4 regions of the Streptomyces sp. NPDC026589 genome follow, and region 3 is predicted to be linked to each of the others. Evidence: riboswitches for the same ligand, from Rfam matches in the RefSeq annotation. Region 3 holds a riboswitch; each other region holds the start of a gene.
What was found. Region 3 has a riboswitch for cobalamin ahead of metE (5-methyltetrahydropteroyltriglutamate--homocysteine S-methyltransferase). Riboswitches for the same ligand answer to the same signal wherever they lie in the genome.
Positions count from the first base shown of each region.

Region 1: it holds a riboswitch for cobalamin, as region 3 does, so the genes downstream of both, AB0F29_RS31120 (ribonucleoside-diphosphate reductase subunit alpha) here and metE (5-methyltetrahydropteroyltriglutamate--homocysteine S-methyltransferase) in region 3, are expected to answer to the same signal.
Region 2: it holds a riboswitch for cobalamin, as region 3 does, so the genes downstream of both, AB0F29_RS05590 (cobalamin biosynthesis protein) here and metE (5-methyltetrahydropteroyltriglutamate--homocysteine S-methyltransferase) in region 3, are expected to answer to the same signal.
Region 4: it holds a riboswitch for cobalamin, as region 3 does, so the genes downstream of both, AB0F29_RS34735 (iron ABC transporter permease) here and metE (5-methyltetrahydropteroyltriglutamate--homocysteine S-methyltransferase) in region 3, are expected to answer to the same signal.

Region 1 is NZ_JBEZYG010000022.1:67,037-72,906, forward strand. It holds gene AB0F29_RS31095 (LuxR C-terminal-related transcriptional regulator) at 1-68, shown strand, start outside; gene AB0F29_RS31100 (carbon starvation CstA family protein) at 244-2,469, shown strand; gene AB0F29_RS31105 (YbdD/YjiX family protein) at 2,466-2,669, shown strand; gene AB0F29_RS31110 (hypothetical protein) at 2,803-3,483, shown strand; gene AB0F29_RS31115 (GNAT family N-acetyltransferase) at 3,581-4,090, shown strand; cobalamin riboswitch at 4,143-4,279, shown strand; gene AB0F29_RS31120 (ribonucleoside-diphosphate reductase subunit alpha) at 4,415-5,870, shown strand, end outside.
Region 2 is NZ_JBEZYG010000002.1:574,109-579,978, reverse strand. It holds gene AB0F29_RS05610 (alpha/beta fold hydrolase) at 144-1,271, opposite strand; gene AB0F29_RS05605 (class II aldolase/adducin family protein) at 1,404-2,063, opposite strand; gene AB0F29_RS05600 (inorganic phosphate transporter) at 2,341-3,597, shown strand; gene AB0F29_RS05595 (hypothetical protein) at 3,610-3,840, shown strand; cobalamin riboswitch at 3,990-4,121, shown strand; gene AB0F29_RS05590 (cobalamin biosynthesis protein) at 4,259-5,245, shown strand; gene AB0F29_RS05585 (cobyric acid synthase) at 5,286-5,870, shown strand, end outside.
Region 3 is NZ_JBEZYG010000032.1:73,192-79,061, reverse strand. It holds gene cobF (precorrin-6A synthase (deacetylating)) at 1-659, shown strand, start outside; gene AB0F29_RS36815 (hypothetical protein) at 766-963, opposite strand; cobalamin riboswitch at 1,286-1,501, shown strand; gene metE (5-methyltetrahydropteroyltriglutamate--homocysteine S-methyltransferase) at 1,666-3,990, shown strand; gene AB0F29_RS36805 (aminotransferase class V-fold PLP-dependent enzyme) at 4,404-5,870, shown strand, end outside.
Region 4 is NZ_JBEZYG010000028.1:49,640-55,509, forward strand. It holds gene AB0F29_RS34725 (ABC transporter substrate-binding protein) at 1-108, opposite strand, end outside; gene AB0F29_RS34730 (ABC transporter ATP-binding protein) at 125-907, opposite strand; gene AB0F29_RS34735 (iron ABC transporter permease) at 907-2,016, opposite strand; cobalamin riboswitch at 2,117-2,245, opposite strand; gene AB0F29_RS34740 (endonuclease/exonuclease/phosphatase family protein) at 2,349-3,458, opposite strand; gene AB0F29_RS34745 (M15 family metallopeptidase) at 3,482-4,087, opposite strand; gene AB0F29_RS34750 (response regulator transcription factor) at 4,252-4,950, shown strand; gene AB0F29_RS34755 (HAMP domain-containing sensor histidine kinase) at 4,943-5,870, shown strand, end outside.

The sequences.
Region 1 (5,870 bases), on a different contig from region 3:
CGGCCAGGATGCAGGCCCGCAGCAGATTCCAGGCGGGCGCGGAGGCGGCGCGCCGGGGCTGGATCTGACCGGCCGGAAAGTCGGCGTATCCCCGGTGAACCGAAACGTGTCGGCGCCCGTGTCCCCGTGCGATACATCACCGTTGCCGGACCGCAATGCGGACGGGGGGTGACGCTGGGCGGACGCGTCCCCTAGATTTCCTGCCCATTGCACCGGTGATCAGCGAGGGGACGGAGTCACCACATGGCGAACACGCCCACACCAGCACCATCGGCACCGCAGGTGCCGGGGAAACGGGGCATCTCCCCCAGGGCCGTAGTGGTCTGGAGCCTGGTCGCCCTGGTCGGCGCCGCCGGCTGGGCCACCCTCGCGCTCTCGCGGGGTGAGGAGGTCTCCGCCGCCTGGATGCTGGCAGCGGCCCTCGGCTCGTACGCCATCGCGTACCGCTTCTACTCCCGGTTCATCGCCAACCGGGTCCTGAAGGCCGACAAGAACCGCGCGACCCCCGCCGAACGGCTGGACAACGGCGTCGACTTCCACCCCACCGACCGCCGGGTCCTGTTCGGCCACCATTTCGCCGCCATCGCCGGGGCGGGGCCTCTGGTCGGCCCGGTGCTCGCCGCGCAGATGGGTTACCTGCCCGGCACGATCTGGCTCGTCGTCGGCGTCATCTTCGCCGGCGCCGTCCAGGACATGGTGACGCTCTTCTTCTCCACCCGCCGCAACGGCCGTTCGCTCGGCCAGATGGCGCGCGACGAGATCGGCCCGGTGGGCGGGATCGCCGCCCTGGTCGCGGTCTTCATCATCATGATCATCCTGCTCGCGGTCCTCGCGCTGGTCATCGTGAACGCGCTCGCGCACTCGCCGTGGGGCGTCTTCTCCATCGGCATGACGATCCCGATCGCCCTCTTCATGGGCGTCTATCTGCGCACCCTGCGGCCCGGCAAGGTCAGCGAGGTCTCCTTCATCGGCGTCGCGCTGCTGCTCCTCGCGATCGTCTCGGGCGGTTGGGTCGCCGAGTCGTCATGGGCGGACTTCTTCACGCTGGAGCCGGGCACGCTGGTCATCTGGATGATCGTGTACGGGTTCTTCGCCTCCGTGCTCCCCGTCTGGCTGCTGCTGGCCCCGCGGGACTACCTCTCCACCTTCATGAAGGTCGGCACGATCGGGCTGCTGGCCCTGGGCGTGGTCGTCGCCCTGCCGACGCTGAAGATGCCCGCGGTCACCGACTTCGCCTCCAGTGGCTCGGGCCCGGTCTTCGCCGGCTCGATGTTCCCGTTCGTCTTCATCACCATCGCCTGCGGCGCGCTCTCCGGCTTCCACTCCCTGGTCTCCTCCGGCACCACGCCGAAGATGGTCCAGAAGGAGTCGCAGATCCGGATGATCGGCTACGGCGCCATGCTGGTCGAGTCGTTCGTGGCGATCATGGCGATGATCGCCGCCTGCATCATCGACCCCGGCCTCTACTTCGCCATCAACGCACCCGCCGGCGTGATCGGCGACAGCGTCCAGTCCGCCTCCCAGGCCGTGGCCAACTTCGGCTTCACCATCACCCCGGACGCCCTGGCCCAGGCCGCCAAGGACGTCGAGGAGGCGAGCCTGCTCTCCCGGACCGGTGGCGCGCCCACGTTCGCGCTCGGCATGGCGGAGATCTTCTCCGCGGTGGTCGGCGGGACCGCGATGAAGGCGTTCTGGTACCACTTCGCCATCATGTTCGAGGCGCTCTTCATCCTCACCACCGTGGACGCCGGCACCCGGGTCGGGCGTTTCATGCTCCAGGACATGCTGGGCAACGTCTACAAGCCGTTCCGTGAGGTCAGCTGGAAGCCGGGCGTCTGGTTCGCCAGCGCCGTCGTGGTCGGCGGCTGGGGCTACTTCCTCTGGGTCGGCGTGCACGACCCGCTGGGCGGCATCAACCAGCTGTTCCCGCTCTTCGGCATCGCCAACCAGTTGCTGGCGGCCGTCGCGCTGGCCGTCTGCACCACCCTGCTCGTCAAGTCCGGCCGCCTGAAGTGGGCGTGGGTCACCGCGGTCCCGCTCGCCTGGGACGTGGCGGTCACCCTCACCGCGAGCTGGCAGAAGATCTTCTCCGACGACGTCAAGATCGGCTTCTTCGCCCAGCGCGACAAGTACCAGGCGGGCATCGACGCGGGCGAGGTGCTGGCCCCCGCGAAGAACATGGACGACATGCGGACCGTCGTCACCAACTCCACCGTCGACGGGGTGCTGAGCGCGCTCTTCGCGCTCCTCATCATCGTGGTGCTCGTGGACGCCGGGCGGGTCTGTTACAAAGCCATCCGCGACCCGGAGAGCGTCAAACTGCACGAGACGCCGTACGTCGAGTCCAAGCTCGTCGCCCCGGCCTCGCTCTTCGCGACCAAGGAGGAGAAGGCCGAGCTGGCCGCCGCCGGAGTCGGCCCCGAGGGCGGCATCCGCAAGGAGGCGGCGGAGACGGGGAGCCGGACATGACGGTCGCGGACGTACGACGGGTGGCCGGACGGATCCGCTGGTACGTCCGTGAGCTGACCGGCGAGTCGACGTACGACCGCTATGTGGCGCACGCGAGGACCCACGATCCGGACACGCCGGTGATGAGCCGTCGCGCCTTCGAACGCAGCCGCATGGACGCCCGCGAGGCGGATCCCCGCGAGGGCTTCCGCTGCTGCTGAGCACCACCGGCCGATCGGGGCCGCCGCACCCCTGCCGGGGGCGCGGCGGCCCCTTTTTCGCACCCTCGCACCGGCTCGGGCGCCGCTCGATTTCCCGGTGCGCGGAGCCCTCACCGTACGAAAGGATGTGCCCATGACACCGCATCCCCGGCAGCCCCGGCTCCGTCCCGTACTCACCACCCTGGCGCTGGCGCTGAGCCTGGCGGCGGCGACGGGCTGCGGCACCGAGGTGGCGACCGGCACGGAGACGGCCGACCGGAGCGCCTCGGCGGACCCCGCGCCCGACCGGGCGGAGCTGGAGGCGCGGGCGCTGGCCGCGCAGACCGTCGCGGAGCACGTGTGGGTGACCGAAGTCCCGGGGTACGCCCTGGCCCGCCAGTCGGTCGGGGCAATCGGCGACGACGGGTTCGGCAGCGTCTACACCACGCCCGACGGCGGGCAGATCCAGCTGCGGGTGGAGCGCCGGGCGCACGCCGGGGCCGACTGTACGAAGGACCCCGCGCCCGCCGGCGGCCAGGAGCCCCTGAAGACGTGCGAGCGGGACGGCGAACAGTGGTACCGGGCCACGGATTCGGGCCACGCGTACGCACGGGAACAGGGCGGACTCGTGGTCACCGTGAGCGGGGCGCCCGACGAGGTGGACCGGGCGACGCTGCGGTCGGCGGCACGGGCCGCCCACCGCGCCGACGACCGCGAGCTGGACCAGGTGCTGCCGCCTGCCGACGAGGCCGGGGGGCGGCAGCCGGTCGAACGCGGCGACCTGCCGCCGGTGGGCGACGGCGCGCCCGACAACGGCGTGGGAGCAAGTGGCTGACAGGGGAACGAGGGGCCGACGTGGGAGCCGGCGTGGGTGTTGACGTGGGTGTTGACGTGGGTGTTGACGTGGGTGTTGACGTGGGAGCGAGTGGCTGATGGATCTGACGATCAGGGCGGCGGAGCCCGGCGAGTACGCCGCCCTCGGCGGGATCATCGCCGAGGCGTATCTCGGCGACGGTCTGCTGGACGGCCCGCGGGATCCGTATCTGCTCAAGCTGCGGGCGGTGGAGCAGCGTGCGGCCGAGGCCGAGGTCCTCGTCGCGCTCGACGTGGACGGGGCGGTGCTCGGCGGCGTGACGTATGCCGCACCCGGCACCCCGTGGCGCGACATCGCCGGTCCGGACGAGGCCGAGTTCCGGATGCTGGCGGTGGCCCTCGATGGGCGTGGGCGGGGCGTGGGAGAGGCTCTCGTGCGGGCGTGCGTCGAGCGCGCCCGGTCCGCCGACGGCGTGCGGGCGCTGGTGCTGTCGACGCGGCCGGGCATGCTCGGAGCCCATAGGATCTACCGTCGGCTCGGCTTCGTACGGACCCCCGAACGGGACTGGGAACCGGTGCCGGCACTACGGCTCATGACCTTCCGACTGGAGCTGGAGGCGCCTTCCTGAGGGGCGCGTTGAATCGCCGCGACACAACATGTGGGGGCCGCTTCATCCGGCGGCCCCCACATGTATGCTCGACCTCGCTGTCGCCGCAGGGGAATCCGGTGCGAATCCGGAACTGTCCCGCAACGGTGTGATCGGTGCGCTTTTGCGCACCCGCAAGTCCGAAGACCTGTCGACAGCGCGTCCGGCTCGACCGAACCGGACGCCAGACGTCCGGGTCTCGCGGATAGGCCGGTGGACGCCGTCAGCTGTGCTGCCCTGCCCCGGGTTTCGCGCTGCCCGGCTTCCCCGCCTGCCGCCGGCCCCTGCCGAGCGAGGGAAAGCCCAGTGACCATCGCGCCCGCCGATCCGGTTTCAGCCACCGAATCCGCTGCCTCCACCACGTCCGGAGCAGGCACGAACGACGGACCCGGGACCGCCCTGCTGCGGACCCTGACCGACCTCACCGTCGATCTTCCCGACACCGACCCCGGACGGGTCGCCGCCGCCGCGCTGCGCGGACGCAACGCCCGCTCCGACGAGGCCGAGCTGCGCTCGCTGGCCACCGAGGCCGCCGCGGGGCTCATCTCCGAGGACCCGGCGTACTCCCGGCTGGCGGCCAGGCTGCTGACCCGCACGATCGCGGACGAGGCCGCGGGCCAGGGCGCGACGTCCTTCTCCGCCTCGGTCGCCGTGGGCCACCGCGAGGGCCTGATCGCGGAGCGCACCGCCGCGTTCGTCGCGCTCCACTCGGCCGCCCTGGACAAGCTCGTCGAACAGGCCCTGGCGGACGGCGCCGACGACCGCTTCGGCTACTTCGGTCTGCGGACGCTGCACAGCCGCTACCTGCTGCGCCACCCGATCTCCCGGCAGGTCATCGAGACCCCGCAGCACTTCATGCTGCGCGTGGCCGCGGGCCTCGCCGAGGACGAGTCGGTGCGGGCGCTGGACGAGGTCGCCGCGCTCTACGGGCTGATGAGCCGGCTGGACTACCTCCCCTCCTCCCCCACGCTCTTCAACTCCGGCACCCGGCACCCGCAGATGTCCTCCTGCTATCTGCTGGACTCGCCCAAGGACGAGCTGGACTCGATCTACGACCGCTACCACCAGGTGGCGCGGCTCTCCAAGCACGCGGGCGGCATCGGTCTCTCGTACTCCCGCATCCGCGCCCGGGGGTCGCTGATCCGGGGCACCAACGGGCACTCCAACGGCATCGTGCCGTTCCTGAAGACGCTGGACGCCTCCGTCGCGGCGGTGAACCAGGGCGGCCGGCGCAAGGGCGCGGCGGCGGTCTACCTGGAGACCTGGCACGCGGACATCGAGGAGTTCCTGGAGCTCCGCGACAACACGGGCGAGGACCAGCGGCGTACGCACAACCTGAACCTGGCGCACTGGATCCCGGACGAGTTCATGCGCCGGGTCGACGCGGACACCGAGTGGTCGCTGTTCTCCCCCGCCGACGTGCCCGAGCTGGTCGACCTGTGGGGCGACGCGTTCGACGCGGCCTACCGGGCGGCCGAGGCCAAGGGCCTGGCGCGCAGGACGATTCCGGCACGTGAGCTGTACGGCCGGATGATGCGGACCCTCGCGCAGACAGGCCAGGGCTGGATGACGTTCAAGGACGCCTCCAACCGGACCGCGAACCAGACCGCCGAGCCGGGCCGGGTCGTGCACTCCTCCAACCTGTGCACGGAGATCCTCGAAGTCACGGACGACGGCGAGACGGCCGTCTGCAACCTGGGCTCGGTCAACCTCGGCGCGTTCGTGGCGGACGGCTCGATCGACTGGGACCGCCTGGACGCCA
Region 2 (5,870 bases), on a different contig from region 3:
GCAGCCTGGAGTCGCGCGGAGTACGGGACGTCACGGGAGCAGTCTTGCCCCTGACGGCCCGAAAGCCCAAACGGAAGGCGTTTCGCCGGTACGGGAAAGGTTCCCCCGGTGCGGCGGCAAGCGGGAGAGTTCACCCCATCGGCTCACATCAGGGGTGTGAGGAAGCGTCGCAGGGTCTCCTCGTAGCGGGCCGGGCCGGCGTTCCACATCGACGCATGCGGAGCCTGCGGTACGGCGTGGAGACTGACCACGTCCGGGCGTCGGGCGGCGAGCTCGCGGGAGGCGGCCCAGGGGGCGATGGTGTCGTCCGGGCCGTGCAGGATCAGGGTCGGGGTGCGCAGGGAGGCGGGCGCCGAGGTCTCCAGCAGCGGGGCGGCGTTCATCCCGGTCCTGCCCTGGGCGGCGCGGACGGCGAGCGGCAGAAGGACGGCCGGGACCCCGCGGGCCGCGGCCAGGGCGCGCAGGGTGACCTGCCAGTCCAGCACCGGGGAGTCGAGGACGAGGCCGCTGATCCGGTCGCGGAGCGGGGACTCGACCGCGGCGTACAGGGCCATGGTGGCGCCGGTGGACCAGCCGTGGACGATCACGTTGCGGGCCCCGTGGCGCAGGGCCCAGCGGAGGGCGGCGTCGAGGTCGCGCCACTCGGAGGCGCCGAAGTGACCGAGGCCGTCCGCGGGGCGGGGGGCTCCGGGGTCGCCCCGGTGGGCGAGGTCGAGCACGGGGAAGCTCTGTTCGTGGAGAAACCCCATCAGGTTCATGGGGTGGGCCCGGGTGGTGCCGAGGCCGTGCACGGTGATGACCCAGGTGTCGCGGGCGCCGGGGACGTACCAGGCGGGCAGGGCGCCCAGCTCGCCGGGGATCGCGACCTCCTGGTGGTCCAGGCCGAGGTCGGCGCTCGGGTCGCCGTCGTACAGCGCGGGGGTGAGCCGCACTTTCGCGCCCGGTTCGAGGAGCCCCCGGCCGACGCTCTCCAGCCTGCGGACGACGGTGTCGGCGGCCTGGGAGGCCCCTTCGACGACGGGCCCGACGACCGCGTGGACGCCGGGTCCGGACAGGCCGTAGGTGCCGGGCCTGAGCGCCGAGAAGGACCGGGTCAGGGTGACCTGTCCGGCCGCCGTGGCGTGCACGGTGAGTCTGCGGTCGGCGGGGAGGGGACGTCCGGGCGTCGCTTTGAGGGCGACGTCGCTGGCGTACCGGCCGGCCGCGACCGCTGTCGCACCGACGCCGAGGATCGTGGTGACGGCCGTTGCCGTCGCGGTTACCGGGCGCACCGCTTCAGTGTCGTGGGGCGGGAGGCGGGCTGCCAGTGGGCGGGGCCGTCCGGGTCGGACGCGGGCCGGGTCCGGTCCCGTGCCGTGGCCCGGGCCCCGGTGGTTCACGCGGGTGCTCGGGGCAGGCGGGGGTCAGCCGGGCTGGCCGTATCCCTTGAGGGCTTCCGTCACCTCGTCCAGCTGGGCCGCGTCGAGCAGGGACGGGGTGCGGCCGGGTAGGGAGCTCGCGGTGAGCCAGAGGCGGCAGAGCCACTCCAGTTGGGCGGTGCGCTCGTAGGCCTGGTCGAGCGTGTCGCCGTAGGTGACGGTGCCGTGGTTGGCCAGCAGACAGCCGGTGCGGCCCTCCAGGGCCCCGAGCATGGCCTCGGCCAGTTCCGGGGTGCCGTAGCGGGCGTAGGCGACGGTGCGGACGGGGCCGCCGAGGATGGCGGCGGCGTAGTGGACGAGCGGCACCTCGGTGACGAGGGTGGAGACGGCGGTGGCGTGCACGGCGTGGGTGTGCACCACGGCGGCAGCGTCGGTGGAGCGGTAGACGGCCAGGTGGAGGGGGAGTTCGCTGGTCGGACCGAGGTCGCCGAGGACCTGTCGGCCTTCCAGATCCACGCCGACCGCGTCGTGGGGTCCGAGCCGGTCGTAGGGCACCCCGCTGGGCGTGACCAGGACCAGGTCGCCGACGCGGGCCGACACGTTGCCCGAGGTGCCGACGACCAGGCCGTCCGCCGCGCTGCGGCGGGCGGTCGCGACGACGTCCAGCCAGGTCCGCCCGACGGATTCCGAGTGCTGCTCGCTCATGGGGCGAGCGTAGGGGTCAAGAGGCGCAACCGGAACGTCACATGAGAGGTGACGGAGGTCTCTTCCGGGTGCCGAACAGCCGTTCAAAATGTTCGCCATCCAGTGGCAAAGAGCAGCCCACGCCCCGCCCCACAGGCACCATGCGGCCCCTCCCGGACACAAGCGGAGGGAACCCACTCCGTTTGGAGTCACCGCAGCGCCCTGCCCAGTTCATCTTCCGTTCATCCAGGTTGCCTACGGTCCATGTGCCACTGACGTCGAACGATTGCCTGGGTAAATGGAACACATCACGCTGCTGCTTGCGATTGTGGTCGTGACAGCTCTCGTGTTCGATTTCACGAACGGTTTCCACGACACCGCCAACGCGATGGCTACGACCATCTCGACCGGCGCTCTGAAGCCCAAGACAGCGGTGGCGATGTCCGCCGTTCTCAACCTGATCGGCGCGTTCCTGTCGGTGGAGGTCGCCAAGACGATCTCCGGCGGGATCGTCAACGAGGACGGCATCAGAACCGAGGTCATCTTCGCGGCGCTCGTCGGCGCCATCCTGTGGAATCTCCTGACCTGGCTGGTCGGCCTGCCCTCCAGCTCCTCCCACGCCCTGTTCGGCGGACTGATCGGCGCCGCCGTCATGTCGGCCGGCTGGTCCTCGATCAACGGCGGCACCGTCGTCACCAAGGTGCTGCTCCCGGCGATCGCGGCCCCGCTGGTCGCCGGCCTCGCCGCGATGCTCGCCACGCGGCTGACGTACCGGATCAACCGGAACGTCACCGACGAGGGACAGCTGAAGTCGACGGCCAAGGGCTACCGGGCCGGACAGATCGCCTCCGCCGGTCTCGTCTCGCTCGCCCACGGCACCAACGACGCCCAGAAGACGATGGGCATCATCACGCTGGCCCTGGTCACCGGCGGCGTCCTCGCCCCCGGCTCCAACCCGCCCATGTGGGTCATCGTCTCCGCCGGTGTGGCCATCGCGCTCGGCACCTACCTCGGCGGCTGGCGCATCATCCGCACGATGGGCAAGGGACTGACCGACCTCCAGCCGCCGCAGGGCTTCGCCGCCCAGACCAGCGCGGCGACGGTCATCCTGGCCTCCTCGCACCTCGGTTTCTCGCTCTCCACCACCCAGTCCTGCTCCGGTGCCGTCATGGGCGCGGGCCTCGGCCGCAAGGGGGGCGTGGTCCGCTGGTCCACCGCCACCCGGATGTTCGTCGCCTGGGGGCTGACGCTCCCGGCGGCCGGTCTGATCGGTGCGGGCGCCGAGTTCCTGACCAAGCAGGGCCCCTGGGGCATCGCCGTCACGGCGGTCATCCTGGTGGGCGGTTCGTTCGCCATCTGGCTGGCCTCGCGCCGCCAGCCGGTCGACCACACCAACGTCAACGACACGGACGGGGAGGGCGAGCCCCAGGGCATCGTCACCACCGCCATGGCGGCGGTCCAGCCGCCGCCCGTCGGCGGCCCGGCCGCCGACCTCGCAACCACCCTCCCGGCCTCGGCGCCCGACGACCCGGCCCGGCCGCCGGCCAAGGTGTAAGGACAGATCCGCATGAAAATCGACTGGGCAGCTCTCGCCTCCGTCTTCGGTGTCAGCCTCGTGGTCACCGTCGCGCTGGTCGGCCTCTTCACTCTGGGCATCGTCGCCCTCTCCAAGCAGTCCGCCACGGCCGGAGGCAGCGCCTCCGGAGGATCGGTCGCGCTGGCGCGCACCGGCGCGTACGCCTGCTTCGCGGCGTGCGTGGCGGCGGTCACGTACGGGATCTACCTGATCGTCGCCTGACCCCGCACCCCGCACCCCTTCGGGCCGGACACACTCTCGTGTGTCCGGCCCGATGTGTGTCTGCGCACAATGGAGCCTCGCAGGTCAACAGCGAGTTGACGGTTGTTCGCGGGGCGTGGTGGACTGCCGGAGCCATTTACGGCGACAGCAGAGGAAGCCGGTGCGAATCCGGCGCGGTCCCGCCACTGTCACCGGGGAGCGCTCCCCCACACGGAACGTCACGGCCCGCTCGCGCGGGCTGGAAGGCCGGGGGAACCGCGGATCCGGAAGCCAGGAGACTCTCGTCGCCGGTCACGTCGAACCAGGGCGCGGACCCTGAGTGAGGACATACGCCATGCCCGGCCGCCGTGCGCCGCTTCCTGTGCCTCCCACGACAGCCCATCGCGCCGGAGCACCTCTCCCCGCGACCGGCTGAGCCATGCGTGCCGACCGCGTTTTCGCGTACGGCGCCACGGCCGGGCTGATCGCCGACGCCCTGCTCGGCGACCCCCGCCGGGGCCACCCCGTCGCCGGATTCGGCCGCGCCGCCGCGCGGGTGGAGTCCCTGCTGTGGCGTGACGGCCGGGGCCGGGGCGCGCTGCACACCCTCGTCTGCGCCGGAGGCGCCGTGGGGGCCGCAGCGCTGACCGCGCGCGCCGTCCGGGGACGCCCCGCGCTCGCCGTCGCGCTGACCGCCGCCACCGCCTGGTCCGTCGTCGGGGGGACGTCACTGGGGCGGGAGGCCCGCGCCATCGGCGGCGCCCTGGCCGCGGGGGACCTGGAGGTGGCGCGGGAGCGCCTGCCGCGTCTGTGCGGGCGCGATCCGCACTCCCTGGACGGTCCGGGCATCGCCCGCGCGGTCGTCGAGTCGGTCGCCGAGAACACCTCGGACGCCGTCGTCGGCGCGCTGGTGTGGGGGGCGATCGGCGGGGTGCCGGGGCTCGTCGGCTTCCGGGCGGTGAACACGCTCGACGCGATGGTCGGCCACAAGTCACCCCGCTACCGCCGTTACGGCTGGGCCTCGGCCCGTCTGGACGACCTCGCGGGGTGGCCCGGCGCCCGGCTGACGGCCGCGCTGGCCGTAGCGGGCGGCGGGCGGCCCCGGGAGGCCGTACACGCCTGGAGGGCGGACGCGGGGCGTCACCCGAGCCCGAACGCGGGGCCGGTGGAGGCCGCGTTCGCGGGGGCGCTCGGTGTGCGGCTGGGCGGGACCCTGGCGTACGCGGGGCGCGTCGAGCACCGGCCGGTACTGAACGGAGAGTCCGGGCGGGACGTGCGGGGCGCGGACATCGAACGCGCGGTACGGCTGTCGCGCCGGGTGAGCGCGCTGGCCCTCGGCGTGTGCGTGGCGGGGCGGATGGTCGCGGGCCGCGTGGTCGCGGGACGGTCGTCGGCAGGGCGGCAGCGGGGTCGGGGGCGGTCATGAACGGTCCGGCACGGAACGCGGTACGGGAACGGGAGCGGGTATGAGCGGCGGGCTGCTGGTCGCGGGGACCACATCGGACGCGGGCAAGAGCGTGGTCACGGCGGGCATCTGCCGGTGGCTGGTGCGCCGGGGCGTGAAGGTCGCGCCCTTCAAGGCCCAGAACATGTCCCTGAACTCCTTCGTGACCCGGCAGGGCGCGGAGATCGGCCGGGCCCAGGCGATGCAGGCGCAGGCCGCCCGGGTGGAGCCGACGGCGCTGATGAACCCGGTGCTGCTGAAACCCGGCAGCGACCGGTCCAGCCAGGTCGTGCTGATGGGCAGGCCGGTGGGAGAGATGAGCGCCCGGGGGTACCACGGGGGGCGGCAGGAAGCGTTGCTCGGGACGGTGACGGACTGTCTGGAGGAGCTGAGGGCCACGTACGACGCGGTCATCTGCGAAGGAGCCGGGTCCCCGGCCGAGATCAATCTGCGGCGCACGGACATCGTGAACATGGGGATCGCGCGGGCCGCGAGGTTCCCGGTCCTGGTGGTCGGGGACATCGACCGGGGCGGGGTCTTCGCTTCCTTCTTCGGTACGACGGCGTTGTTGAGCGCGGAGGACCAGGCGCTCGTCGCGGGCTATCTG
Region 3 (5,870 bases):
AGGACGCGCTGACCCGGCTGCGGCGGGACATCCTCGACGAACACCTCACCGGCCCCTACCGCGTCGTCGAGGCCGAGGACCCGTGGCGGGACCGCACCCAGCAGGATGCCGGGCGCTACACCTCGGCGGTGCACGACTGGCGCCACCGCCGCGCCGACATCTGTGAACGCCTGATCGTCCAGGAGCTCGCACCGGGGCAGTGCGGAGCCTTCCTCGTGTGGGGCGACCCGTCCTTGTACGACAGCACTCTCGCGATCCTCGACGACATCCGAGGCCGCGGAACGGTGGAATTCAGTCACGAGGTGATCCCCGGCATCAGCAGTGTCTCCGCCCTCGCCGCCCGGCACCGCGTCACCCTGAACCGGGTCGGCCGCCCCATCCACATCACCCCCGGGCGACGTCTCGCCCAGGGATTCCCCGAGGACTGCGACCTCGTCGTGATGCTCGACGGACATGAGAGCTTCACGCAGCTGACGGGCAGGGGATGGTGGATCCACTGGGGCGCCTACATCGGGACCCCGGAGGAGATCCTGGTCTCCGGCCCGCTGGACGAGGTGGCCGGCCGGATCAGCGGGCTGCGTGCGGAGGCGCGCGAACGGCACGGCTGGATCATGGACACCTACCTGCTGAGCCGACCGCCCGGCGCGGGCGGCGACTGACGGCCGATGACTGACGGGTCCACGTCGAGGCGCGGGCGGCGAGGGCCTCCGCACCCCGTCGTCGGACCAACAGGGGCGTCAGGGGTGTCAGGGAGTGTCGGGGGTGTCAGCGCCGGGTCTCGTGCGCCCTGATCACGCCGAGCCCGTGCCCCAGGCTCGGGCATTCGGCGGTGAGGTCGTCGCCCCGCACCAGGTAGTCGTGCACCCGGCCGTCCGCCGGTCGTTCGATCGCGCGATACAGCGTGCCGTTCACGGTGATCGTCCAGTCGTCGCCGTCCTGGGCCCACCCGACTGTCTTCTTCATCTGGCGTATTCCGTTTCCTCGGTCGGCCTCGCCGCGGGTCGGCGGCCGTGTAGTGGGAAGAAGAACGGCTTGTGACGCTCGGTGGTTCCGCAGTCCCTACGCCATTCGGTTACATCTGTGTCACTGTCACCTCCAGTGGACGCGGCCGACCTGACCAGTGGTCAGCACGCGGCTGACGAACGGCCGAACGAGCGGGGAACGGGCGTGGCGCGGCGTCCCGCCGCGACGGAGTCCGAGCCGGCGTCGGGGGAGTTCACCGACCCGTGTCTCACGTCACCATCCGAAGTGTGAACAACGGTGTGCGCGGGCCGGGCGTCCGCTTAGGCTGATCGGCGCAGCTGGTTCGCCCTGTCCGCCAGGCAGGGTGTCGTAAGAGGGAACCCGGTGGGAATCCGGGACTGCCCCGCAGCGGTGAGTGGGAACGACCGCCGTCATACGCACTGGGCCCGGCCGGGTCTGGGAAGCGACGGTCATTAGGTGTCTGCCCCGGCAGACGTGCCCGCGAGTCCGAAGACCTGCCCGTTGCCCGCACGCGACCGTTCGCGTGCGGAGATCTCGGTGACCTCGTGGGCGGGTCGGCGTAACCACCGGGCGGACGGACACGGTTCCACGTGTCCCGGTCTCCGCCCGATGCGTCATCCCTCCGCGTCCGCGTCCCGTCCCGGGGTCTGTCCCGCAGACACGCTCGCGAAGGAGAGTCACGTGACAGCGAAGCCCGCAGCCGCGGCAGCACAGGCCACCGTGTACGGCTACCCCCGCCAGGGCCAAAACCGTGAACTGAAGAAGGCCATCGAGGGTTACTGGAAGGGCCGCGTCGACGCCGACGTCCTCCGTAAGACCGCCGCCGAGCTGCGCCGGGGAACCTGGCAGCGGCTCGCCGAGGCCGGAGTCCACGAGGTGCCGACCGGTGACTTCTCGTACTACGACCATGTCCTGGACACCAGCGTCATGGTCGGCGCCGTCCCCGAGCGGCACCGCGAGGCCGTCGACGTCGACGCCCTCGACGGCTACTTCGCCATGGCCCGGGGCACGCAGGACGTCGCCCCGCTGGAGATGACGAAGTGGTTCGACACCAACTACCACTACCTGGTACCTGAGTTGCGGCCGGACACGGCGTTCGCCGCCGACTCCGCCAAGCAGGTCGCCGAGTTCCAGGAGGCGCTGGCCCTCGGTCTGACGCCCCGGCCGGTGCTGGTCGGACCCGTCACCTATCTCCTGCTCGCCAAGGCGGCCCCCGGGGTGGCGGCGGACTTCGAGCCGCTGACTCTCCTGGACCGGCTGCTTCCCGTGTACGCCGAGGTCCTCGCCGACCTGCGCGCGGCGGGCGCCACGTGGGTGCAGCTGGACGAACCCGCACTCGTCCAGGACCGCACCCCGGCCGAGCTGAACGCCGCCGCCCGCGCCTACCGCGAGCTCGGCGGACACGCCGACCGGCCCCGACTTCTGGTCGCCTCCTACTTCGGGCGGCTCGGCGAAGCGCTGGCGGTCCTGGCCAAGGCCCCCGTCGACGGGCTGGCCCTGGACTTCACCGAGTCCGGCGCGGGGAACCTCGACGACCTCGCGGCGGCCGGCGGACTGCCCGGCAAGCGCCTGGTCGCCGGTGTCGTGAACGGCCGCAACATCTGGATCAACGACTACGAGAAGTCGCTCGCCACCCTCGGCACCCTCCTCGGCCTCGCCGGCCGGGTCGACGTCTCCGCCTCCTGCTCCCTCCTCCATGTCCCGCTGGACGCCGACGCCGAGCAGGGCATCGATCCGGGGATCGCCCGCTGGCTCGCCTTCGCCCAGCAGAAGACCGAGGAGATCGTCGTTCTGGCCCGTGGTCTGGGCGGCGGCACGGACACCATCGCGGCCGAACTCGCCGCCAACCGCGCCGACCTGGCCTCACGCACCGACGCCGCGCTCACCCGCGACCCGGCCGTCCGCGCCCGTACGGCGGCCGTCACCGACGCGGACGGCCGCCGCTCCCAGCCGTACCCGGAACGCGCTGCCGCCCAACGCGCCCACCTCGGGCTGCCGCTGCTGCCGACGACCACCATCGGCTCGTTCCCGCAGACCACCGAAGTGCGCACGGCGCGCGCCGACCTGCGGGCGGGGCGGATCGACGAGGCCGGGTACGAGGAGCGCATCAAGGACGAGATCCGCGAGGTCCTCTCCTTCCAGGAGAAGGCCGGACTGGACGTCCTGGTGCACGGCGAGCCCGAACGCAACGACATGGTCCAGTACTTCGCCGAGCAGCTCACCGGTTACCTCGCCACCCAGCACGGCTGGGTGCAGTCCTACGGCACCCGGTACGTCCGGCCGCCGGTCCTCGCGGGTGACGTCTCGCGCCCCGGGCCGATGACGGTGCGCTGGACGACGTACGCGCAGTCGCTGACCGCACGCCCCGTCAAGGGCATGCTCACCGGCCCGGTCACCATGCTCGCCTGGTCCTTCGTCCGCGACGACCAGCCGCTTGGCGACACTGCCCGCCAGGTGGCCCTTGCCCTGCGCGACGAGGTGAACGACCTGGAGTCCGGCGGCACTTCGGTCATTCAGGTCGACGAGCCCGCGCTGCGCGAGACACTGCCGCTGCGGGCGGCCGAGCACGCCGCGTACCTGGAGTGGGCGACGGAGTCCTTCCGGCTCGCCACCTCCGGGGTGCGGCCGGACACCCAGATCCACACCCACATGTGCTACGCGGAGTTCGGCGACATCGTCCAGGCCATCGACGACCTCGACGCCGACGTCATCAGCCTGGAGGCGGCCCGCTCCCATATGCAGGTCGCCCGCGAACTGGCCGCCCACGGCTACCCCCGCGAGGCGGGCCCGGGCGTCTACGACATCCACTCCCCGCGCATCCCCAGCACCGAGGAGGCGGCGTCCCTGCTGCGCAAGGGGCTTGAGGCCATCCCGGCGACACGGCTGTGGGTGAACCCGGACTGCGGCCTGAAGACCCGCGGCTGGCCCGAGACCCGGGCCTCCCTGGAGAACCTGGTCGCCGCCGCGCGGGCGATCCGCGCGGAGCTGCCCACCGAAGCGGCGTGATCCGGGCCCGGTGCGGGAGGCGGTCACCACCGCTCCCGCACCGGGCCCTGCCTCTGCGGCTCCGGAGAGGACGCCCTCGGCCGAGGCCCCGGCTCGACGCGTCTGCGCAGGCGTGCGGGGGCCGCCGCACTCCCGTCGGCATGGGCCGTCGGCTCCGTCCCGACTACGCTCGGGGGAACGGTAGTTCGGACGCCGGTGGGTCACCCCGTACGACGGCAACGCGTTCTTTCGCACGGTCGGAGTTAGGTTAGCCTAACCAGCGAATACCCGGTGGTGGATCTTTCCTCGACCGGTGCCGCCCCGCGCGCGGGGCGGCACACCCGCACGACCCGCCGCGCACTCCGACCGAAGGGCTTCGCCATGTTGCGTGCTCAGGGCCTGCCGTCCTGCGAACTCCCCACGGAGCGTGGGGTGTGAGCGACGGTACGCAGCCGGCTCCCGGCTCGGAAGGGCCGCGGGAAGGTCTCGTCGCGGGCGGTGCGCACGGGCCGGACCGGCTACGGGCCCTCACCGCGATCGTTCTGGACGCGCTGGAGAAGGCCGTCCCGGCCCGGGGCGGCCCGCTGCCCGCCGGAGGGCCCGAGGCCGTGGCCCGGACCACCCTCGCCCTCTGCACCCCGGTCCTGCCGGAGGAGGGCATCGGACCCGAGGCCGCTCTCGGGGACCTGGTCCGCGCGGTCGCGGAAGGGGCCGCCGATCCGGCCGACCCCGCCTGCGTCGCCCATCTGCACTGCCCGCCGCTCGCCGTCGCCGTCGCGGCGGAGCTGGCCGGAGCGGCCCTCAACCCCTCCATGGACTCCTGGGACCAGGCGCCCGCCGCCGGCGTGATCGAAGAGCTGACCACGGCCGTACTGGCCCGCCTGGTCCACCCGACGGCCCCCGCCCCCGACGCCCTCATCACCAGCGGCGGCACCGAGTCCAACCTGGTGGCCCTGCTCCTCGCCCGGGAGCGGGCGGCCCCCGGCGCCCTCCGGGTGGTGACCGGCGCCAACGCCCACCACAGCGTCCACCGCGCCGCATGGATGCTCGGTCTGCCCGCCCCCGTGGTCGTCGCCTGCCGCGACGGCCGGATCGACCCGGCCGCCCTCGACGACGCGCTGGCCGCCCTCGCCGGTGCACCGCTGCTGGTCGTCGCCACCGCGGGCACCACCGACGAGGGGCGCATCGACCCGCTGCCGGAGATCGCCCGTGTCGCGCAGCGGCACGCGGCCCAGCTCCACGTCGATGCCGCCTACGGCGGTCCGCTGCTGTTCAGCGAGCGGCTGGCCCCGCTGCTCGCGGGTCTGGAGCACGCCGCCTCCGTAACGTTCGACCTGCATAAACTCGGCTGGCAGCCGGTCGCCGCCGGAGTGCTGGCCGTCGCGGACGCCGGGATGCTCGCGCCGCTGTCCCTGCGCGCCGACTACCTCAACGCCGACGACGACACCGAGGCCGGGCTCCCGGACCTGCTGGGCCGCTCGATCCGCACCACCCGGCGCCCCGACGCCCTGAAGATGGCGGTCACCTTCCGGGCGTTCGGCCGCCGAGGGCTCGGCGAACTGGTGGAGCACTGCGTGCGTACGGCCCAGGAGTTCGGCCGGGCCGTCGACGCGCGCCCCGCGTTGCGCCGCCGCCCCGGGGACATCGGGATCAGCACCGTGCTGTTCCGCCCCGCGGTGGCCGACGCGCTGCCGGACGAGGCGGGCGACGCCGTGGTCGCCGCTGTCCGCCGTGCTCTGCTCGCCGAGGGGCGCGCCGTCCTCGGCCGCGCGGTGGCGGAGGACGGCGACGGCCGGCGCCGCCTGTGGCTGAAGGCCACCCTGCTGCACCCGGACGCGGCCACCACCGACCTGCTGCCCCTGCTCGACCTCGTCACGGCGGCGGCGGACCATGCGGTGGCC
Region 4 (5,870 bases), on a different contig from region 3:
CAACGTGCGGTCCTTCCCGTCGGCCTGTGAGGTGACGTCCGCTCCACAGCCGGTGAGGACCAGGGCGGCCGCGAGCACGAGCGCCGCGGGACGCAGGGGGTTGGGCATGGTGGTCGAGGCTCCTTCAGGAGGTGGGGCGGGCGGGAGGGAGGTCGAAGAGCAGTTGGAGCGCGCCGGTCTCCGGATGCGCGACCCGGTGCGCCCGTACGCCGAAGACATCGGCCAGCAGCTCGGTGGTCAGGACCTCGTACGGGGCCCCGGAGGCGACGATCCGGCCGCTGTCGATGACGTGGACCAGGTCGCAGTGCAGGGCCGCGAGGTTGAGGTCGTGCAGGGCGGTGAGCACGGTCAGGCCGCTGCCGCGGACCAGGGCGAGGACCTCCAACTGGTGGGCGATGTCCAGGTGGTTGGTGGGTTCGTCGAGCACCAGGACCCGGGGCTGCTGGGCGAGGGCGCGGGCGATCAGGACACGCTGCCGCTCACCGCCGGAGAGGGTGAGGAAGCCGCGTTCGGCCAGGTGTTCCGCGCCGACCCCCGCCAGCGCCTCGTCGCAGAGGCGGCGGTCCTCGTCGGATGCCCGCGCCACCGGCCCCTGGTGCGGCAGCCGCCCCATGGCGACGATCTCGGCGACGGTGAAGTCGAATTCGGCGACCGCGTCCTGCGGAAGGGCCGCGAGCCGTCGGGCGCCTTCCCGCGTGCTCAGGGCGTGAAGGTCCTCACCGCCGATCCTCACGGCGCCGGCCGAGGGGCGCAGGGCCCGGTAGACACAGCGCAACAGGGTCGACTTCCCGCTGCCGTTGGGACCGACCAGGCCGACGAGCTGCCCGTCGGCCGCGCCCAGGGTGACCTGGTCCACGAGCCGTGCACCGGCGATCTCGACGGTCAGCGCGTCGATGTCGATCCGCATCAGATGCCTCCGAAGGAGTAGGAGCGCCGGCGCATGAGGAGAATGAAGCAGGGAACGCCGATGACCGCGGTGAGGACGCCCACCGGCAGCTCGGCCGGTGCCAGCACCACGCGCGAGAGGACATCCACCCAGATCAGCAGGACGGCTCCCGCCAGAGGGGCTACGGCCAGGAGCCGGCGGTGGTCCGCGCCGACCAGCATCCGTGCGGCGTGCGGGACCATCAGGCCGACGAAGCCGATCGCTCCGCTCACCGCGACGACCGCCCCGGTGACGGCCGCGGAGACGAGGAAGAGCTCCTTGCGCAGCCTCCCGGGATCGACCCCGAGTGCGGCGGCGGTCTCGTCGCCCATGGCGAGGGCGTTCAGGCGCCGTGCCGACCAGCCGAGGTGCGCGAGGCCGGCGAGCACCGCTCCGGCGGCGATCGGCACGGCGGCCCAGTTGGCCCCGCTCAGGCTGCCGAGCAGCCACATCATCGCGGAGCGGGCCGCTTCCCCGCGCTCGGCAGCGAACACCATGAACGTGGTGACGGCGGAGAACCCGTAGTACATCGCGGTCCCCGTCAGGACGAGCCGCAGCGGGGTCAGTCCGCGTTCGGTACGGGCCACCGCGTACACGAGCAGCATGGCGAGGAGCGCGGAGAGGAACGCCGCCGTGGACAGCGCCCAGATGCCCAGCGCCCCCAAGGCACCGAAGATGAGTACGGCGTTGGCGCCGACCGCCGCGCCCGAGGAGATACCGAGGACGAACGGGTCGGCCAGCGCGTTGCGCACCATGGCCTGGACGGCGACGCCAATGGCGGACAGGCCGGCCCCGACGACGGCCGCCAGCACGGCTCGTGGCAGGCGCAGTTCCCAGACGATGGTGTAGGCCGGGACCTCGTCGGGGCCGATGGCCCCGCCGGTCAGCCCTGCCCACAGGTAGCGCGTCACCTCCGCCCAGGAGAGCCCCGACGCCCCGAGTGCCGCCCCGCAGAGGAGGGAGAGGGGCAGGGCCGCGCACAGGCCGGCCAGGAGGAACGGCAGGGGTACGCGCCGGGGTGGAGCCGGTCCGGTGCCGACGTACGCGGGGCGCGACGGCTTGGAGGGTATGCGGTCGAGTGACGTGGCCACAGGCCGGTCGCTTTCGCCTCGGGCCGTGCGTCGCGCGATGAGGAGCGGCCCCGGACGGCGGCCGCCCCGCGCAGCGCCCATTCGCAGTCCACGGCGAATCGTCAGGAGCCTTCTCGGCCACGGGTGATCGGGCTCACGGAGCCTGGAGGCTCCGTCTACCGTTGCGGGTCAGCGCCGGATTTCGACCGGACTTCCCCCGTGGCGGAACGCAGCCTAGCGCGTGCGTTCCCCCTCCCCCGGCGGAGGGTGAACGGCAGCGGCACACGGAAGGTTCTGTCGCCCTCCCCGAGGCGGGAGGGAGGCCCGGATGAGTCCGGATGCCTCCACGGTGTTCACCAGCTGATGCGGGCCGCCACCGGGAGGTGGTCGCTGCCGGTCGCGGGCAGCAGCCACGAGCTCTCCGGCTCCACGCCCCGGACCAGGATCTGGTCGATCCGCACCACCGGGAAGGCGGCGGGCCAGCTGAAGCCGAACCCGTCGCCCGCCGCCTCCTGCACCGATCGCATCCGCGAGGTGATGCCCGCGTACGCGCGGTCGTCCAGGGTTCCGTTCAGATCGCCGAGCAGCACCACCCGCTCGTTCCGCTCGGCGGCGACGGCCCGGCCGAGCGACTGCGCGCCGGCGTCCCGTTGGCCCGACGAGAGGCCCGCCCGGGGATTCACCCGTACGGATCCGAGGTGCGTCACGTACACCGCCAGGGGCCCGTGGTCCGTGGCCACCGTGGTGCGCAGCCCCCGGTTGTACTCCAGTCTGACGTCGTCGGGCTTCGCGTCCCCCAGCGGTCCGGCGTCCATCTCGACGTCGACCGGGCGGGTGTCCGACAGCGGCAGCCCGCTCCACACGCCGACCGTGCCCAGCACCGTGTGGTGCGGGTACGTCGTCGCCAGCTCCTTCTCGTACGTCCTCCGGACCGCCGGGTCCAGCTCCTCCAGTGCCAGCACATCCGCACCGGAGGCGGCCAGGGCGCGTGCGGTGCCCGCCGCGTCGGGGTTGTCGGCGCCGACGTTGTGGCTGACCACGGTGAGGTCGCCGCCCGGGTGGGACTTGTCGGTGAGCAGCCCGCCGAAGAGGTTCAGCCACACGGCGGCCGGCAGCAGCAGCGCGACGAGTGCGGGGACGGCGCGGCGCAGCAGCGCCCCGGCCAGCAGCACCGGGATGAACAGGCCGAACCAGGGGAGGAAGGTCTCCACCAGGCTGCCGAGGTTCCCGATCCGGTTCGGGATGCTCGCGTGCAGCAGCAGGAAGAGGCCCAGCAGCAGCGCCGCCGCCGCGAGCACCCGGCCGCGCTTCCAGGGGCCGGTCCTCGCGCCGGTGTGCCGGGGACCGGCGCCCCCGGGGCCGGCGTCGCTCCGCCCGGAACCGGAGGTGTCCATGCCGCTCTGCGCCGTCCCGGCTGTGGCCATGTCGCCCTGGGCGGTGCCCGCTGTGTCCACCTGCGTCATCGTCTGTCCTCGCTCGGCGTCGGTCACTGTCGCATCCTGGGGTCCTGGGTGGGGTCCGCGTACATGCGCGGGCAGCCCCGGTCGATCGCTTCCGTGCGCAGCTCGTAGTGCCAGGGTTCGTTCCGGTAGGTCTGGCACAGTCCGTACGCGGCGCCGTGCTCGGTCAGCCACTCCGTCGCGTCGGCCGGCCCGATGTCGACCGCGTCCCCCGACACGTGCGGTGACGTCGTCGCGGTGGCCACCCATCGGGCGGCCTCGGCCTCGGACCCGTACCGCGCGATCGCCTTGCGGAGCAGCTGATTCTGGTACTCCGGTGATCGCCAGCCGCTGTTGACGGCGAACTCGACGCCGTCCCGCGCCGCCTCCCGCGCCGCCCGACGGAGGGCCGCGAGCAGATCCGCATCGAGGTTGGTGACGGCCGGGATCCCGTCGTCGAGCACCGTCACGCCGTCGGGTACGGCCCCGTCGGCCGCTCCCAGCGCTCCACGGAGTTCACGGTGAAGTGGAGGAGGCAGCGATGCCGGCGCCGAAGAGGGGGCGGCGGACGGGGGGCGCGGTGAGGTCGAGGCCGACGGGGCGTGCGTCGGGTTCAGCAGGGAGTGGCCGAGGGCTGCCGCGATCGCTGCCACGACGGCTACCGCGCCGACGACAAGGGGCCCGCGTCTCCGGTGGGGTGTTGTTCGCACTGACGGCGGTGGTCGAGTCATACCGCGAGTCAAGGCAGCGAGGTGTTGCGGACATGTATGCGGTTTTCGATACGCCGACGATAGGTGCCGGCTCGTAGCATCGGCCCATGCGCGTGCTGATCGTCGAGGACGAGCCCTATCTGGCGGAGGCCGTCCGCGACGGCCTGCGTCTCGAAGCGATCGCGGCGGACATCGCGGGGGACGGGGACAGCGCTCTGGAGCTGCTGAGCGTCAACACCTACGACATCGCCGTCCTGGACCGCGACGTCCCCGGGCCGTCCGGCGACGAGATCGCCGAACACATCGTCGCCTCCGGCAGTGGCATGCCGATCCTCATGCTCACTGCGGCCGACCGCCTCGACGACAAGGCTTCCGGGTTCGGACTCGGCGCCGACGACTACCTCACGAAACCGTTCGATCTGCGGGAGCTCGTGCTCAGGCTCAGAGCGCTCGACCGCAGACGCGCCCACAGCAGACCGCCCGTGCGGGAGATCGCGGGTCTGCGGCTGGACACCTTCCGCAGGGAGGTCTACCGGGACGGCCGCTACGTCGCGCTGACCAGGAAGCAGTTCGCGGTACTCGATGTCCTCGTCGCCGCCGACGGCGGTGTCGTCAGCGCCGAAGAGCTCCTGGAACGCGCGTGGGACGAGAACGCCGACCCGTTCACCAACGCCGTACGCATCACCGTCTCGGCCCTGCGCAAGCGCCTCGGCGAACCGTGGATCATCGCCACCGTGCCGGGCGTCGGCTACCGCATCGGCACAGCGTCCGGCACCGGTCGCGGCGACGGTTGGGACCGTGGCTAGGCGGCCCGGGTTGAGCGTCCGCCTCAAGCTCACCCTCAGCTACGCCGGATTCCTCATGGTCGCCGGCGTCCTGCTGCTCACAGCGGTGTGGGTGTTCCTCCTGGAGTACGTTCCCGACGACTGGGACAAGCGGATGCTCCACGAGAATCCCAACCGCCAGCTCCTCGCGTACACGTTCGCCCCGGCGGCGGCCACCGTCCTGGCGGTCCTCCTCGTCTTCGGCCTCCTGGGAGGATGGGTCCTCGCCGGCCGTATGCTCGCCCCGCTGACCCGGATCACCGATGCCACCCGCGCGGCCACGCACGGGTCGCTCTCCCACCGGATCCGGCTGCCGGGCCGCAGGGACGAGTTCCGGGAACTCGCCGACGCCTTCGACACGATGCTCGCCCGGCTCGAAGCAGACGTCGCCGAGCAGGAGAGGTTCGCGGCCAACGCCTCCCATGAGCTGCGCACCCCGCTGGCGATCTCGAAGACGCTTCTCGAGGTGGCCCGCACCGATCCGCATCGCGACACCGACGAGATCATCGACCGCCTGTACGCCGTCAACGGGAGAGCGATCGACCTCACCGAGGCGCTGCTCGTGCTCAGCCGCGCCGACCGGCGTTCCTTCACCCGAGAGCCCGTCGACCTGTCGCTGCTGGCGGAGGAGGCCACCGAGACCCTCCTCCCCCTCGCGGAAGAGCAGGGCGTCACCGTCGAGACACGCGGCGAGATCGCCCCCGCGATCGGATCTCCGGCGCTCCTGCTGCAACTGATGACGAACCTCGTGCACAACGCGATCGTCCACAATCTGCCCGACCGGGGCACTGTCCGGGTCACTTCCGGCGTCCGCCGCGAGACCGTGGTGCTCACGGTCGAGAACACCGGTGCGAAGGTCACCCCGCAGCTGGCCGCGACGCTCACCGAACCGTTCCGGCGCG